2 regions of the Jeotgalibacillus haloalkalitolerans genome follow, and region 2 is predicted to be linked to the other one. Evidence: predicted binding sites of a transcription regulator. Region 2 holds the regulator's gene; the other holds the start of a gene.
What was found. Region 2 encodes LexA, which represses DNA repair genes until DNA is damaged. Its sites were predicted from a motif close to CGAACATATGTTCG; they were not measured.
Positions count from the first base shown of each region.

Region 1: the regulator LexA is predicted to act here: its motif matches at 2,194-2,207, upstream of uvrB (excinuclease ABC subunit UvrB).

Region 1 covers NZ_JAXQNN010000001.1:1,007,516-1,014,987, reverse strand. Annotated here, with positions in the region: gene uvrA (excinuclease ABC subunit UvrA) at 1-62, opposite strand, end outside; gene uvrB (excinuclease ABC subunit UvrB) at 70-2,052, opposite strand; gene UFB30_RS04665 (CsbA family protein) at 2,694-2,939, opposite strand; gene UFB30_RS04660 (HD domain-containing protein) at 2,971-3,609, opposite strand; gene UFB30_RS04655 (PDZ domain-containing protein) at 3,939-5,102, opposite strand; gene UFB30_RS04650 (S41 family peptidase) at 5,218-6,615, opposite strand; gene UFB30_RS04645 (TlpA family protein disulfide reductase) at 6,640-7,185, opposite strand.
Region 2 covers NZ_JAXQNN010000002.1:271,464-278,935, forward strand. Annotated here, with positions in the region: gene hflX (GTPase HflX) at 1-241, shown strand, start outside; gene UFB30_RS06195 (methionine gamma-lyase family protein) at 257-1,504, shown strand; gene UFB30_RS06200 (MerR family transcriptional regulator) at 1,827-2,213, shown strand; gene glnA (type I glutamate--ammonia ligase) at 2,246-3,580, shown strand; gene UFB30_RS06210 (alpha/beta fold hydrolase) at 3,681-4,565, shown strand; gene lexA (transcriptional repressor LexA) at 4,630-5,250, opposite strand; gene yneA (cell division suppressor protein YneA) at 5,410-5,742, shown strand; gene UFB30_RS06225 (YneB family resolvase-like protein) at 5,755-6,402, shown strand; gene UFB30_RS06230 (DUF896 domain-containing protein) at 6,476-6,709, shown strand; gene tkt (transketolase) at 6,830-7,472, shown strand, end outside.

The DNA of each region.
Region 1 (7,472 bases), on a different contig from region 2:
ATATCAATATTTTTAAGATTATGAGCGCGGGCGCCCTGTATAATAATCTGATCTTTACCCATTGTCAGGTCATCCTTCCGCTTTCAGTTCTAAAATGAGGTCGCGCAATTCAGCCGCTTTTTCGAAATCAAGCGCACGTGCCGCTTCCTTCATTTCAATTTCCATTGACTCAATGACTTTCGCGCGTTCCGGCTTAGACATCTTCTTCATCTGTTCAGCAGGTGATACATATTCTTCTGCTTCTTCAACAGCGTGAGTGGCTCTGATGACATCACGGATCTCTTTATTAATCGTAACCGGCGTAATGCCGTGTTCTTCATTATAAGCAATCTGCTTCTCACGTCTTCTTGCCGTCTCATCCATTGCGCGCTGCATGGAATCCGTGACTTTATCAGCATATAAAATAACATGACCGTTTGAGTTTCGGGCAGCACGGCCGATTGTCTGAATCAATGAACGGTCAGAACGCAGGAAGCCTTCTTTATCTGCATCCAAAATCGTAATCAGTGACACTTCAGGAATATCAAGCCCTTCTCTTAAAAGGTTGATTCCGATTAATACATCATACTTACCAATCCGGAGATCTCTTATAATCTCAATTCGCTCAAGTGTTTTTACTTCTGAATGAAGATATTGAACCTTGATGCCGATCTCTTTCAGATAGTCAGTCAGATCTTCAGACATTTTTTTCGTCAGTGTCGTAATCAGTGTACGCTCATTTTTCGCAATCCGGTCCTGGATTTCACCGAGCAGATCATCAATCTGACCTTCACTTGGACGGATTTCAACGGTTGGATCAAGCAGCCCTGTCGGACGGATAATCTGCTCAACCATTTCATCTGTATGCTCCATCTCATAAGGGCCCGGTGTTGCTGATACATAAATCGCATTATGCACGTGCTTTTCAAATTCCTCAAACTTTAATGGGCGGTTATCCATCGCTGAAGGCAGACGGAATCCGTGATCAACAAGCACCTTCTTACGCGCCTGGTCACCGTTATACATCCCGCGGATCTGAGGTAGCGTAACGTGCGACTCATCAATCACCAGTAAAAAGTCGTCCGGGAAATAGTCCAGCAGTGTATAAGGTGTAGCGCCTGCTTCACGCAGCGTCAGGTGTCTCGAGTAGTTCTCGATCCCTGAACAGAAGCCCATTTCCCTCATCATCTCAAGGTCATAGCGCGTACGTTGTTCAAGACGCTGCGCTTCAAGCAGCTTATCTTCTTCCTTGAGAATCTTCAGCTGTTCTTCCAGTTCTTTTTCAATATTTTCAATCGCAACACGCATTTTTTCTTCACGTGTTACGAAGTGGGAAGCCGGAAATACTGCTACATGGTCGCGGTCACCAAGGATTTCACCGGTAAGAGCATCAACCATTCTGATCCGGTCAATTTCGTCTCCGAAAAATTCAACGCGGATACAGTGCTCATCATTTTTAGCCGGGAAAATTTCAACGACATCACCGCGCACACGGAATGTACCCCGGGTAAAGGCAATATCATTTCGTTCATACTGAATATCAACCAGTCTTCTGAGCAGCTGATTGCGCTCAATTTCCATTCCAACACGGAGTGAAACCACGAGTTCTTTATATTCTTCCGGAGAACCTAAACCGTAAATACATGAAACAGATGAAATGATGATGACATCATCACGCTCAAACAGTGAAGATGTCGCTGAGTGTCGCAGCTTATCAATTTCATCATTGATACTTGCGTCTTTTTCTATAAACGTATCAGTCTGAGGCACATAGGCTTCAGGCTGGTAGTAATCGTAATAGCTGACAAAATACTCTACAGCGTTGTTCGGGAAAAACTCTTTGAACTCACTATACAGCTGTCCGGCAAGCGTTTTATTATGGGCAATGACCAGCGTTGGCCGCTTTACTTCCTGTACAACATTTGAAACCGTAAAGGTCTTACCTGTACCTGTCGCACCCAGCAAAGTCTGATGCCGCTTCTGTTTTTCAACGCCCTCTACAAGCTTCTTAATTGCAGCAGGCTGATCCCCCGCCGGCTGATATTTTGACTGCAAATCAAATTCCTGCACCATTTATCTAACGCCTCCTATAAATCTTTCCGAAAAAAGCTTCTTCTATATTCATACCCTTTATGATGAAACGAAACAGGGTTTTAGGCAAATTAATTGTCTCAACTAGTTTACCACCATGAGATAAAAAATAACAGCAAAAAGCGAACATACATTCTCAAAATGTGTTTTGAGCAGTTACGGGAGGTGGTTGAGGAGATAAGAAACTTGTTCATGAGGATGGCGATACTATGGCGGTGGATGTGACGTCAAAAGTCTGCGATTGCTACATCCTGGAGGGGGATTGCTACAGGTTCCCGGGTGTATCGCTACAAGCTTGGGGCTGATTGCTACATCCCGGGCCGAAACAGCGACAACTTCAGCCTACCACTGCACCATGTCCTGCATGCGCTTAGCTTTTAGTTTCTTAAAGGCATCAGGAGGGTGTGGCATAACAACTGTGGCATGTGAATACGACAACAAAAGTGTGCGATTGCTACACACTGACGGGTGGATTGCTACAAAATCCCGGGTGTATCGCTACAAGCTGAAAACAAATTGCTACATCTCGGGCAGAAATCGCTACAAGCCTAAGTCGGATTTTGCAGCCCGGGCTGGAACGGTAACAGCTCAGCCGGATCCCGCATTAAAAAACAGCGCGGAATCTAAGCGATTCCGCGCTGTTTATCTGTGTACTTTTTCATATAACGGTTGGCGTACCAGAGGCCAAGTGTCAGGGAGGCGGCGTCAACGATGATAACGTACCAGCTTCCTGTGTATCCTTTATAAGATGAGCCGGCAATCAGTGCGATCGTCAGCAGCATTGCGATCGTGCGGCTGTAAGTGATACGGGTAAATAAAACAACTAATAATGCTGGAAGAAACATGGCCATCAGAATTTTTGTGCCCATTTCATCACCTCACGATTCCATCATACTGAACTCATTTTGATGCTGCAATAAGATTTTGTGTGATTTTGCTCAGTTCTGAATGAGGAATAAACTTTTCAGCCAGCATATCAGGCAATACTTCCTCTAAAAAGAATTCAACGCTTTTCATCTCACTGAATTTAAGAATCGTGGATAATGCTTCCTGATAGATTTCAAGGAAGATCGGCTCAGGATTTCCTTTTTGAATTTCGCCGAACGATTCGTACAGCAGATCAATTTTATCCGCAACAGACAGGATATTGCCTTCAAGTGTGCGATCCTTCCCTTCTTTAAAACGCGCAAGATAAATCGACTGGTACTCTTCAGGAAATTCCGCCTGCACAAATCGGTGTGCCATCTCCTCTTCCACCTCACTGAACAGTCGGTTTAATTCAGAAGAGGCATACTTTACAGGTGTTTTAATATCACCTGTAAAAATTTCAGGATAGTCATGATTCAATGCTTTTTCATAAAGATTCTTCCAGTTCACGGTCTTCCCGTGATGCTCCTCAACCGTGCCGAGAAACTGCGCAATTTTCGTCACTTTAAATGAATGGGCTGCCACTGTATGTTCGTTATATTTAAACTTGCCGGGACAACGATAAAGCTTTTCCATATCAGATAGACTTTTGAAATAATGATGAATCCCCATGAGCTCACCCCGTTATTTTTAGCTAATAGTAGCATTCACAGTGTGTAAAGTACAATACATTGTATGTGAAATTTTTGCTGAATGATTGGTCCGGGGAGGAATTTATTTTATTCACTCATCTATTGGCGTTAATCTATCACCTTTTACTTTTATCAATCAGCTCCATGGTTAATTCAGCCTGAGCCGCTTTACATGAAGTTGATTCTTACACCTTTCAACTTTTATCCATCACCAATCCTGTTCATTCAATCACCTTTTAATTTATTCAACCACCCAGCCCAGCCATGCCCGCCCCACCGAACGCCAGTCAAAAAAAACAGCCCGATCTCTCAGGCTGTTTCACGTTTGCGGTCTTCAATTAAAATACATCCAAGCTGATGATGCTGTCCTTCATACAAAGCTGCCTGCGTGTAGCGCACTTCTCCGGCATGGTTGAACACTTCAAGCTTACAATGGGCACGGCTCTTCTGAATCGCTTCATAAAATTCACGTTCGTTTCTGACAACCAGGCCGTTTACTTTATGAACCATTTCTCCGCGCATCAGTCCCATTTTTGCAGCCGGAGTGCCCGGGAGCACATCAATGATCATGACGCCTTTATCTCCGTTCAGGAAGTGATAACCGGATTTTCTGCAAACGGCACGTGTTTTGAGCAGAATGAATAATCGTCCTGCAAAAGCAATTCCGAATGACACAAAGATCAGATATGGTGCCCAGAGTGTACCTGCTGCAATGACAGCTGATAAGAAGCCAAGCCACACAACCTGTGCGCCGTTTGATTTTAAAATATTTTTCGGCAGGTCATGTACGACCGTTAACTGATAGCCGAGTACAGCCGGGAAGATGAAAAGTGAAAATGTATCCCCTGCACCAATGAGCGGCCACCAGCCGGCTTCATTAATCAATCCTGTTGGAACCGGGATGAGCAGTGGTACCAGCCAGATTCTTTTAGTGAAAAATGCGCCTGCCTTCATGCCGCGCGGCGTTCTGATTACCCTTGGTGAAGTCTGTTTGACAGCATTCAGCTGAATCATCAGCCCTTCAGCAATCAGCAATAATCCCATTACAATGCCTGCAGCGATAAAAGCATCAGGCAGTGCCGGAACAAGCTCCGGTAGTGTCACGTTAAAGTAGTCAAGCCCGATAATCGCAACAAATACAAGCGGAAACATAAAGCCTGCAGATAAAAGCCTGAACTGACCAATGATTGTAAATAGAATCATGGCCAGACTGACTGCATAAATCCAGAAGAGATCAACAACGATTCCCGCTCCGCTGATCACTGCTGACAACACAAGTCCAAATGCTAAAGAAACGCCGAAAAAACTGAGCAATTCTATGTACCACGGCTTGACCGCTGTTCTGACATCACGGCGTTCCCTTTTCAATCTTACAGTTCCTGCAACAATTGCTGCGATGATTCCGATCAGCAGCACCGGATTTAACAGTCCTAAAAGCGCACCCGGCAATTCACTTAACCATTCATTGAACATACGATCCCCCCGGTCGATAACAAATTCTTGTATTTATTGTATCAGACCTGAGGGAATCACAGTATAGGAATTTCGCCCGGGGACAGCGTATTTATGCCGTCCCCGGGCGAAATGTTTAATGGCGTGCAATAAACTCGATTGCTGATTGCAGCTGATGATCATGATTTGGATTCTTTTTGTATAGCTCCAGCGTCGATTCAAGCTTTTTCAGTGTAGAAGTATTGACTTCACCTGTTTCTTTCAGGCGGGATTTTTTCTGGAATTCAGTAATGGCTTTTTCAGTCTGTGCACTGAAGTAGCCATCTGTCCGGTCAACTTCATATCCGAGACCATCTAACAGCCTTTGAAGGGAAGCGACCCTTTCATCATTCATGCCTTTTTTCAGCACAATAGAAGACTGAACAGGAGATAATTCGAAAATCTCCGGCTGGACGACTTCTAAAGTTGGCTGAATACCCTTACGGTGAATCCAGCGTTTATCAGGGGTCAGCCACTTTGATACCGTCAGCTTCATCTGGCTGCCGTCACCGAGTTCAAGTGACTGCTGAACGGTTCCTTTTCCAAATGACTTTGTACCAATCAGTGTATAGCCTTCAACCTCATACATCGCAGCTGCAAGAATTTCTGAAGCAGATGCACTGCCTTCATTAATCAGCACGACAATCGGATATTCTTTTTTGTCTTTAGATCCCGAGGTTAGTGCTTCCCGTTTTCCTGAGCGTTCTTCCACATACATAAATGGTTTTTTATCTGTTAAGAAATTGCCCAGCACTTCCTCAACACTTGACAGTAATCCCCCCGGATTGCCTCTTACATCAATGATTAATCCGGACAGGTCTTCTTTTTCAAGATCATCAAGTGCTGCTTTCACATCTTTACCGGTCCCCTCACCGAACGTTTTAATTTCTATGTATCCGGCCTTTGCCCCGTCACGTTCATAAAGCTGATGGGAAACCGTTTCAACAGGAATATCATCACGCACCACATTAATGGTTAAGGATTTTTCAGCCTCTCCTCTTTTAATACCAAGCTGCACGCGGCTGCCTTTAGGGCCTCTGATTTTTGATGTCAGATCATAAATTGTCAGTCCGTCAATTTCTTCATTGTCTACAAGCGTGATCACATCATTCGGCTTTAACCCTGCTTTTTCAGCCGGCGATCCTTTGAGCGGCGCAACAATGATGAACTCACCTTCCTGCTGCGTAATTTCTGCACCAATTCCGCTGAATGATGAATCAAGCGAATCGTGGAACTGCTTTGAGGTCTGTTCATCCATATAGACTGAATATGGATCCCCAAGCGCTGCGACCATTCCTTTTAACGCACCGTCAAGCAGCAGATTTTCATCCACCTTTTCAACATAACTGTCCTGAATCATCTGCTGTGCTTTTTCAATTTTGGACATTTCAACAGATACCTCTTCCGGCGCCCTCTTCACGATCCACCGCTCTGCACTGTAATAAACGCCAGCTCCAAGTACCATACATATCAGGATCATAAGTGCTCTTCTCACCTGCTTCCCCCTCTCTGATACACGTTATGAAGCATTTGTTTCACTTAGAAGCGCCTCCATGCTCTTTTCAAGCTGAATGGCAGTAACAGGTCCAAAAAATGTTTCATATATTTTTCCGTCAGGGGTTATGATCACTGTAATTGGAATCGTAAAAACCCGGAAATCCTGCTGCATGCTGCCGGATTCATCCAGTGCGATTGGGAAAGTGATTTCGTGCTTTTTTATAAAGTCTGACACATTTTTCAGGTTGAATTCTTCTTTTGTTAAATTGACGCCAATCAGTTTAATGTCAGGATGTTCAGATGAAAATGTCTTCAGTTCAGGCATTTCTTCAATACATGGCGGGCACCAGCTTGTCCAGAAATTAAGAATGAGCGGCTCTCCCTGGACATCCTTCTTTGAAAGCTCAGATCCGTCCTGCATGATGAGTGTAAATTCCGGTGCATCCTGGAGTTCCGGTTTCATTACAGGCTCGCTTGGAACCGGCTCTGCACTGATCAGAAAAAAAATGCTCGCACAACACAATACAGCAAATGTCCACCCGGCCAATCTCATTTTCTGAACCATCATATACTGTCCCTCCTCCGGGGAAGTATATGAAGCAGGTTGGGGATCATGACAGGATGATGCGATTAGAGATGAAAGTAGAAATGTGAATTTTTTAAGGGGAATACGGAATTATCAGTAAAGCGTGAAAAGCATCATTTAACTTTTATACATACTTTTTTAAAGTCCATTGTTGTTTTTGCACAGCTGGTGATTGGAACGTAAGGGGCGACTCCTGTGGCAGGAAGGGACAGGTGAGACCAAGCACGGCGAAGCCTGCGGGCTCACCGCCCGGCCGCGGAAAGCGTCCC
Region 2 (7,472 bases):
TCCGTTTGTGTTAATGAGTGCTGTAAAAAAAGAGAATCAGAAAGTACTGTCAGCCCTTGAAAAAGAAGTGAAGCAAGTGTTAAAGCCATATACCATGACTATCTCTTCAGATAATGGCAAGATGTTGGCGCAGCTGAAAAAGGAAAGTATGCTGATCAGCTTATCTTTTAATGAAGAAAAAGAACATTACATTGCTGAAGGGTTTATCAGTAAAGATCATCCGCTGGCAGCAAAAATATAGTGCAGGAGCGTTAAAATGAGTTATCAATATTACACAGAAGAAGCAGTAGAACTAAGTAAGAAAATCGAAGAAAAAATATCGTGGAGACACAGGGAAATTGAACAGATCGCGGAACTTAATCAGTTGAAGGTCCTGCAGGCTTTTAAAAATAACAAAATTAGTGACAGTCACTTTAATCCTAGCACTGGTTATGGATATGACGATAATGGCAGGGATGCGCTTGAAGCCGTTTATGCTGATACGTTCAAAGCAGATGCAGCCTTAGTCAGACCCCAGATTATTTCTGGGACGCATGCCATTAATATCGCGCTTTTTGGAGTATTAAGACCAGGTGATGAACTGCATTACATTACAGGGAAACCATACGATACGCTTGAAGAAATAATCGGATTAAGAGGGTCTGATAATGGCTCATTAAAAGACTTTGGTATTCACTATCAGCAGACGGACCTGAAAGATGGAAAGATCGACATTGAAACAGTTCTGAAGAATATGAATGATCATACAAAAGTTATTGGTATACAACGTTCCAAGGGCTATGCGGTAAGGCCGTCTTTTACAATAAAGGATATCCGTAAAGCTGTTTCAGAAATTAGGAAGCATTATCCGGAGGTCATTGTTTTTGTGGATAACTGTTACGGAGAATTTGTAGAAGCTGAAGAGCCGATAGAAGCAGGTGCCGACTTAATTGCCGGCTCACTTATTAAAAATCCCGGGGGAGGTCTTGCGAAAACAGGTGGTTATCTTGCCGGACAGCAAAGATTAATTGACTTATGCGCTTACCGGATGACATCCCCGGGAATTGGTGCTGAAGCAGGTGCCAGTCTGAATGCATTGCAGGAAATGTATCAGGGCTTCTTTCTGGCGCCGCATGTAGTCAGCCAGGCCCTAAAAGGTGCGGTTTATACTTCGGCTCTCTTAGAGGAAGCGGGAATGGCAACTTCACCTGCCTGGAATGACTACAGAACAGATCTGATTCAGGCTGTGGAGTTTCACGACAGGGAGAAAATGATAGCCTTTTGTCAGGGGGTACAGGAATTTTCACCGGTTAATGCACATTTTACGCCTTATCCCGATTATATGCCTGGTTATGAAGATGATGTCATTATGGCAGCGGGTACATTTGTTCAGGGATCAAGTATTGAATTATCGGCAGACGGCCCTCTGCGTCCGCCTTATGCAGCTTATATTCAGGGTGGGCTTACGTATGAGCATATAAAAATTGCCATTACAGCTGCCCTGCAAAAAATGAATTCTTTATAAATGGCTGTATAATAAAGACGAATCTGACTCAGAGCTGGGACATTAAATGTCTCGGCTTTTTTATATTGACCGATTATTTCTCCACTAAACGCACTAAGTCTCATGAATGATCATCGGTGGTATGGAACGATTCAGTATTTCTGCTGAACATTAATTCTGAATAAAAATAATTTTTATTTTAAAATTATGCATAAAACGCATGAGATAAGGGAACAAAAAACTAGTCAGGTAAATATCATGTAATAAAACCTAACATGTAGTTGACAGATAATTTAACATGTTATATAGTTAAATTGTCGACAGGCAAGAAAGGGGTTATATGATGGGCAGTGATATTAGACGCAGCATGCCACTCTTTCCAATTGGAACAGTCATGCAGCTGGCCGATTTAACCGCCCGTCAGATTCGCTACTATGAAGAGCATGGGTTAATCGCACCGGCCAGAACGGAAGGTAATCGCCGTCTCTTCTCATTAAATGATATTGATAAGCTGCTTGAGATTAAAGATTTGCTTGAGCAGGGGGTCAATATGGCTGGTATTAAGCGAATCCTGGGGGATGGCACAGAAGCCGAATCAGATCGACCTGCTAAAAAGCCGGACTTATCAGAAGGTGAATTAAGAAAACTGTTAAAACAGGAAATGATGGGTAATGGCAAGTACAGCAAAAACAGTTTAAGAGCGGGAGACCTTTCAAGGTTCTTTCGTTAAAAAATTACATAAAAAACAGGAGGAATCACACAATGAGTAAGTATTCAAGAGAAGACATTATGAAAATGGCAAAGGAACAAAATGTAAACTTTATCAGACTTCAATTTACTGATATCCTTGGTACAATCAAAAACGTTGAAATTCCTGTAAGTCAGTTAGAAAAAGCACTTGATAACAAAATGATGTTTGACGGATCATCTATCGAAGGTTTTGTGCGTATTGAAGAATCCGATATGTACCTTTTCCCTGATCTTGATACATGGGTTGTATTCCCTTGGACAGCCGGAGACGGTAAAGTTGCACGTCTGATCTGTGATATTTACAGCCCTGACGGTACACCATTTGCAGGGGATCCGCGTAACAATCTAAAGCGCGTATTGACTGAAATGGAAGAGCTTGGATTTACTGATTTCAACCTTGGACCTGAGCCGGAATTTTTCCTCTTCAAACTTGATGTAAATGGTGAACCGACACTTGAATTAAATGATAAAGGCGGATATTTTGACCTCGCACCAACAGATCTTGGTGAAAACTGCCGTCGTGATATCGTAATTGAACTTGAAAAAATGGGCTTTGAAATTGAAGCGTCTCACCACGAAGTTGCACCTGGACAGCATGAAATTGATTTCAAATACGCTGATGCAGTTTCTGCATGTGATGATATCCAGACATTTAAGCTTGTTGTTAAAACAATTGCAAGAAAGCACGGACTGCATGCTACATTTATGCCAAAACCATTATTTGGTGTTAACGGATCAGGTATGCACTTCAATATGTCATTATTTAAAGACGGAAAGAACTCATTCTTTGATGAAGGTGCAGAAAGTCAGCTAAGTGAGACAATGAAACAGTTCATGGCTGGTATTCTAAAGCACGCTTCAGGATTTACAGCTGTGACAAACCCTACTGTAAACTCATACAAGCGTCTTGTACCAGGTTATGAAGCGCCTTGCTACATTGCATGGTCTGCAAGAAACCGCAGCCCGTTAGTCAGAATCCCGGCTTCACGTGGAATGAGTACACGTGTTGAGGTTCGTTCTGTCGATCCATCTGCAAACCCGTACCTTGCAATGGCTGTAATGCTTAAAGCAGGTCTTGATGGAATTAAAAATAGTCTGACACCACCTGAATCAATTGACAGAAACATCTATGTAATGGACAAAGAAGAGCGTGAAGCTGCAGGTATTAAAGATCTTCCTGGTACTCTTTTTGCAGCCCTTGAAGAGCTTAAGAACGACCAGGTTATTATTGATGGTCTAGGAGAGCACATCTTTGAGCACTTCGTGGAAGCGAAAGAAATCGAGTGGGATATGTTCCGTACGCAGGTTCACCCATGGGAGAGAGAACAGTATTTAGAAATGTATTAATTATTCAAACCTCTGAAGCAATTTCGCTTCAGAGGTTTTTTATATGTAATCTGGTCAAAATATAAAAAGCCGGGTATATAAAGGCTAAGGGGGGATTGTAATGGCAGATTCATATAGAGGATTTAAATCAAAAGAAGGATATGAGCTGTACCAATCTGCGTATCAGAAAGTGATGAAGTTATGGGAAACACCTTATCAGGAACGTATCATTACTACTACTTTTGGAGACATTTCGGTTCTTGAGTGCGGGAACCAGGATAAGGAGCCGCTCCTCTTTTTTCATGCATTTGGTTTCAGTTCTGCGGAATGGTATAAATGTGCGGAAGAATTAGCAGATGAATTTAAGCTTTATTTTGTTGATGTGCTGGGAGAGTTTAATCAAAGTAATACAAAAGAGCATTTAAACGAACGGGAAGATTATATCATGTGGATCACAGAGCTTCTTAATGAATTGAAGATTGCAAAAGTAACTATAGTAGGTCATTCCAACGGCGGATGGCATGCGCTTAATTTTGCTATTTTAAAGCCCGACAGAGTGAAATCATTAATTGTTTTTTCACCGGCAGCTTCAATCAAAAGAATGAATCTGTCTTTCTACTCAAGGTTGCTACTAACAAACCTGATTCCGAGCGAATCAGTTATCATCAGCCAGTTCTGCAGGTGGCTCACAGTTAAGAAGGAAGAGGGGCAGGAACGGCTGTTTAAGCTTTACTATCTTGGACAAAAGCATGTGACCTGGGAGTATGTGATGACGCCCCCTAAGTTGTTTAAAGATCATGAACTCGATACATTAATGATGCCTGTCCATATCGCGGTTGGACGTGATGAAGTAATTTATGATCCATATACCTTACTTAAAAAAGCCGAAGATAAAATCAGAGGCTGTAAAACACATATGTTTGATTCAGGAGGGCATATGCTGCCAATTGAAATCCCCGGGGAGGTTTCCTCATTTATAAAAAAAGTGCTCGCTGACATAAAATGATATTAATCATGAAGCATTAAAAAAGCTGGACGCTTTGACAACTTTGTCAAAACGTTCAGCTTTTTTAATGAACCTGTCTATATACTCCTACCACTTTTCCAAGGATGGATACGTTATTTAAGATAATTGGTGCCATAGAAGAATTTTCAGGCTGGAGTCTGACATAATCCTTTTCTTTAAAGAAGCGTTTTACTGTTGCTTCATCTTCATCCGTCATTGCTACCACAATGTCCCCGTTGTTCGCAGTATTTTGTTGTTTCACAATGACAAGATCTCCGTCTAAAATGCCGGCTTCAATCATAGAATCTCCCATAATCTCTAACATGAACACAGCATCATCAGATGAAGCCAGTCTTTCAGGGAGCGGGAAATACTCCTCAACATTTTCAATTGCTGTAATCGGCGACCCGGCTGTAACTTTCCCCACAAGCGGAACGTTGACTACGCGCTGTGTCGGGATTTTATCCTCCTCGAGGGATATAACTTCAATCGCTCTCGGTTTTGTTGGATCACGCCTGATTAAGCCTTTACTTTCAAGTCTTGCAAGATGTCCATGAACGGTAGAACTTGAAGCTAGTCCAACCGCAAGGCCGATTTCACGAACGGAAGGCGGATAACCTTTGTCCTGAACTTCACGTTTAATAAAGTTTAATATATCAAGCTGTCGTTTTGATAACTTCTTCACGCTTCAGCACCTCTTTTCAGATTAAAACTTTTCTAAATTATAGCATAGCGTTTTTAAAAATACAAACATAAGTTCGAGTTTTTGTGTTGACCAAAACAAATGTTCGTATTATACTCAGATTAATAAAAGCGAACACATATTCGATGGAGGCGATTAATAATGACTGCATTGTGGAGAAAATATTCATTTGTTATTCTATTCGTGGTGACTGCGCTGTTTTTCAGTTTATTTTTAGTTTTTACCAATACAGCAAACAGTGATGCAACATACGCAGCAATTACCGTTAAAAATGGAGATACGCTTTGGGCATACGCTGAGGAATATGCAAGCCATACATCCATGACCCCGGAAAAGTTTATTGAGTGGGTAACTGAACATAATGAGCTTTCTTCTCATGTCATTGTAGCGGGAGAACAACTTGAGCTGCCGGTGCCTGAGGAAGCTTTTGATTTCAGTGAAGACGCGATACACCTGGCATCTGAACAGAAATAAGGAGTGATCGTGTTGAAAGTAATTATTTATTGCAGAGTCAGTACAGAAAAAGAAGCACAGGAAACATCACTTGCAAGGCAGGAAGAGGAGTTAAAACACCTTGCCGTCAAAATGAATTATCAGGTCGTTTCAACCATCAGTAAGAGAGAAAGCGGGTTTGATCTGGACCGTGAGGGTGTATTTGAATTACTGGATCATATACGGCTGTATGAAGCGGAAGGCCTTCTGATTCAGGATGAAACGCGTATAGGAAGAGGTAATGCAAAAATTGCTTTATTGCATACTTTGCATAAAGAAGGAATAAAAATATATACCATTGCCCATGACGGTGAGCTGCAGCTGTCTGAATCAGATTCGATGATCCTTCAGATTGTCAGTATGGTGGAAGAACACCAGAGGAAGCTACATAACCTGAAAATAAAAAGAGGGATGAAACGTGCGGTTGAGCAGGGATTTAAACCGCAGAGAAATCTTAAAAACCGTGGTAATAAAGAAGGGCGGGAAAAAATCGAAATACCCGTGGATGAAATTGTCAGGCTGCGCAGTAACGGATTGACCTTTCAGGAGATTTCATCTGTATTGAGAGGTCTCGGGCATCCTGTATCAAAAGCCACCGTTCACAGAAGGTATGTTGAATATATGGAATCAGAGATGCAATAAACAAATTACTTGTCAAATTTTCACCTTTCTTTTAACATACATAGGAGCTTACCTGAAAGAAAGGGTGAAAAACATGTTATCTGAAGACAAGATTAAAAGAATCAATGAGTTATCAAAGAAATCTAAAGAAGATACACTTTCAAAAACTGAAGCTGATGAACAGCAGGCACTTAGGCAGGAATATCTCGAGGCATTCAGAGGTTCAATGAAACAGACGATTGAAAATGTAACTGTTATTGATCCTGAGGGTAAAGATGTTACGCCGCAAAAACTTAAAGATGCAAAAAATAGGAATAAGCTGAACTAATATTTTCCTGAATTGCAGGCAGGATTTGAACTTTTTTAATAAAAAGAAGAGATGTTTGTACATCTCTCTTTTTTTTTTGTACAATAGGACGTATCACGTGAGTTAGAGAGGATGTAGATGATGTTTAACAAGACAGATGATTTAGCAATCAACACAATCAGGACATTATCAATTGATGCAATTGATAAAGCAAACTCGGGTCACCCGGGCCTGCCGATGGGGGCTGCTCCATTTGCATATACTTTGTGGACTCAGTTTATGAATCATAACCCTAAGAATCCGGACTGGTTCGACCGTGACCGCTTTGTACTTTCAGCAGGACACGGCTCGATGCTGCTTTATAGCTTACTGCATCTTTCCGGATATGATTTATCGCTTGATGAGATTAAAAACTTCAGACAGTGGGGATCTAAAACGCCAGGTCACCCGGAGTTCAAACATACAAAAGGCGTTGAAGCAACTACGGGTCCTCTTGGTCAGGGAATTGGTATGGCTGTTGGTATGGCGATGGCTGAAAAACATTTAAGTGCCAAATTTAACCGTGACGACTTTAATGTAGTTGATCATTATACTTATACATTATGTGGCGATGGAGACCTGATGGAGGGTGTGTCCTCAGAAGCTGCTTCACTTGCAGGTCACCTGAAGCTTGATAAGCTGATCGTGCTTTATGATTCAAATGACATTTCTCTTGACGGGGATCTTGACCGTTCATTCTCAGAAAGTGTGAAAAAGAGATTTGAATCTTACAATTGGCAGTATA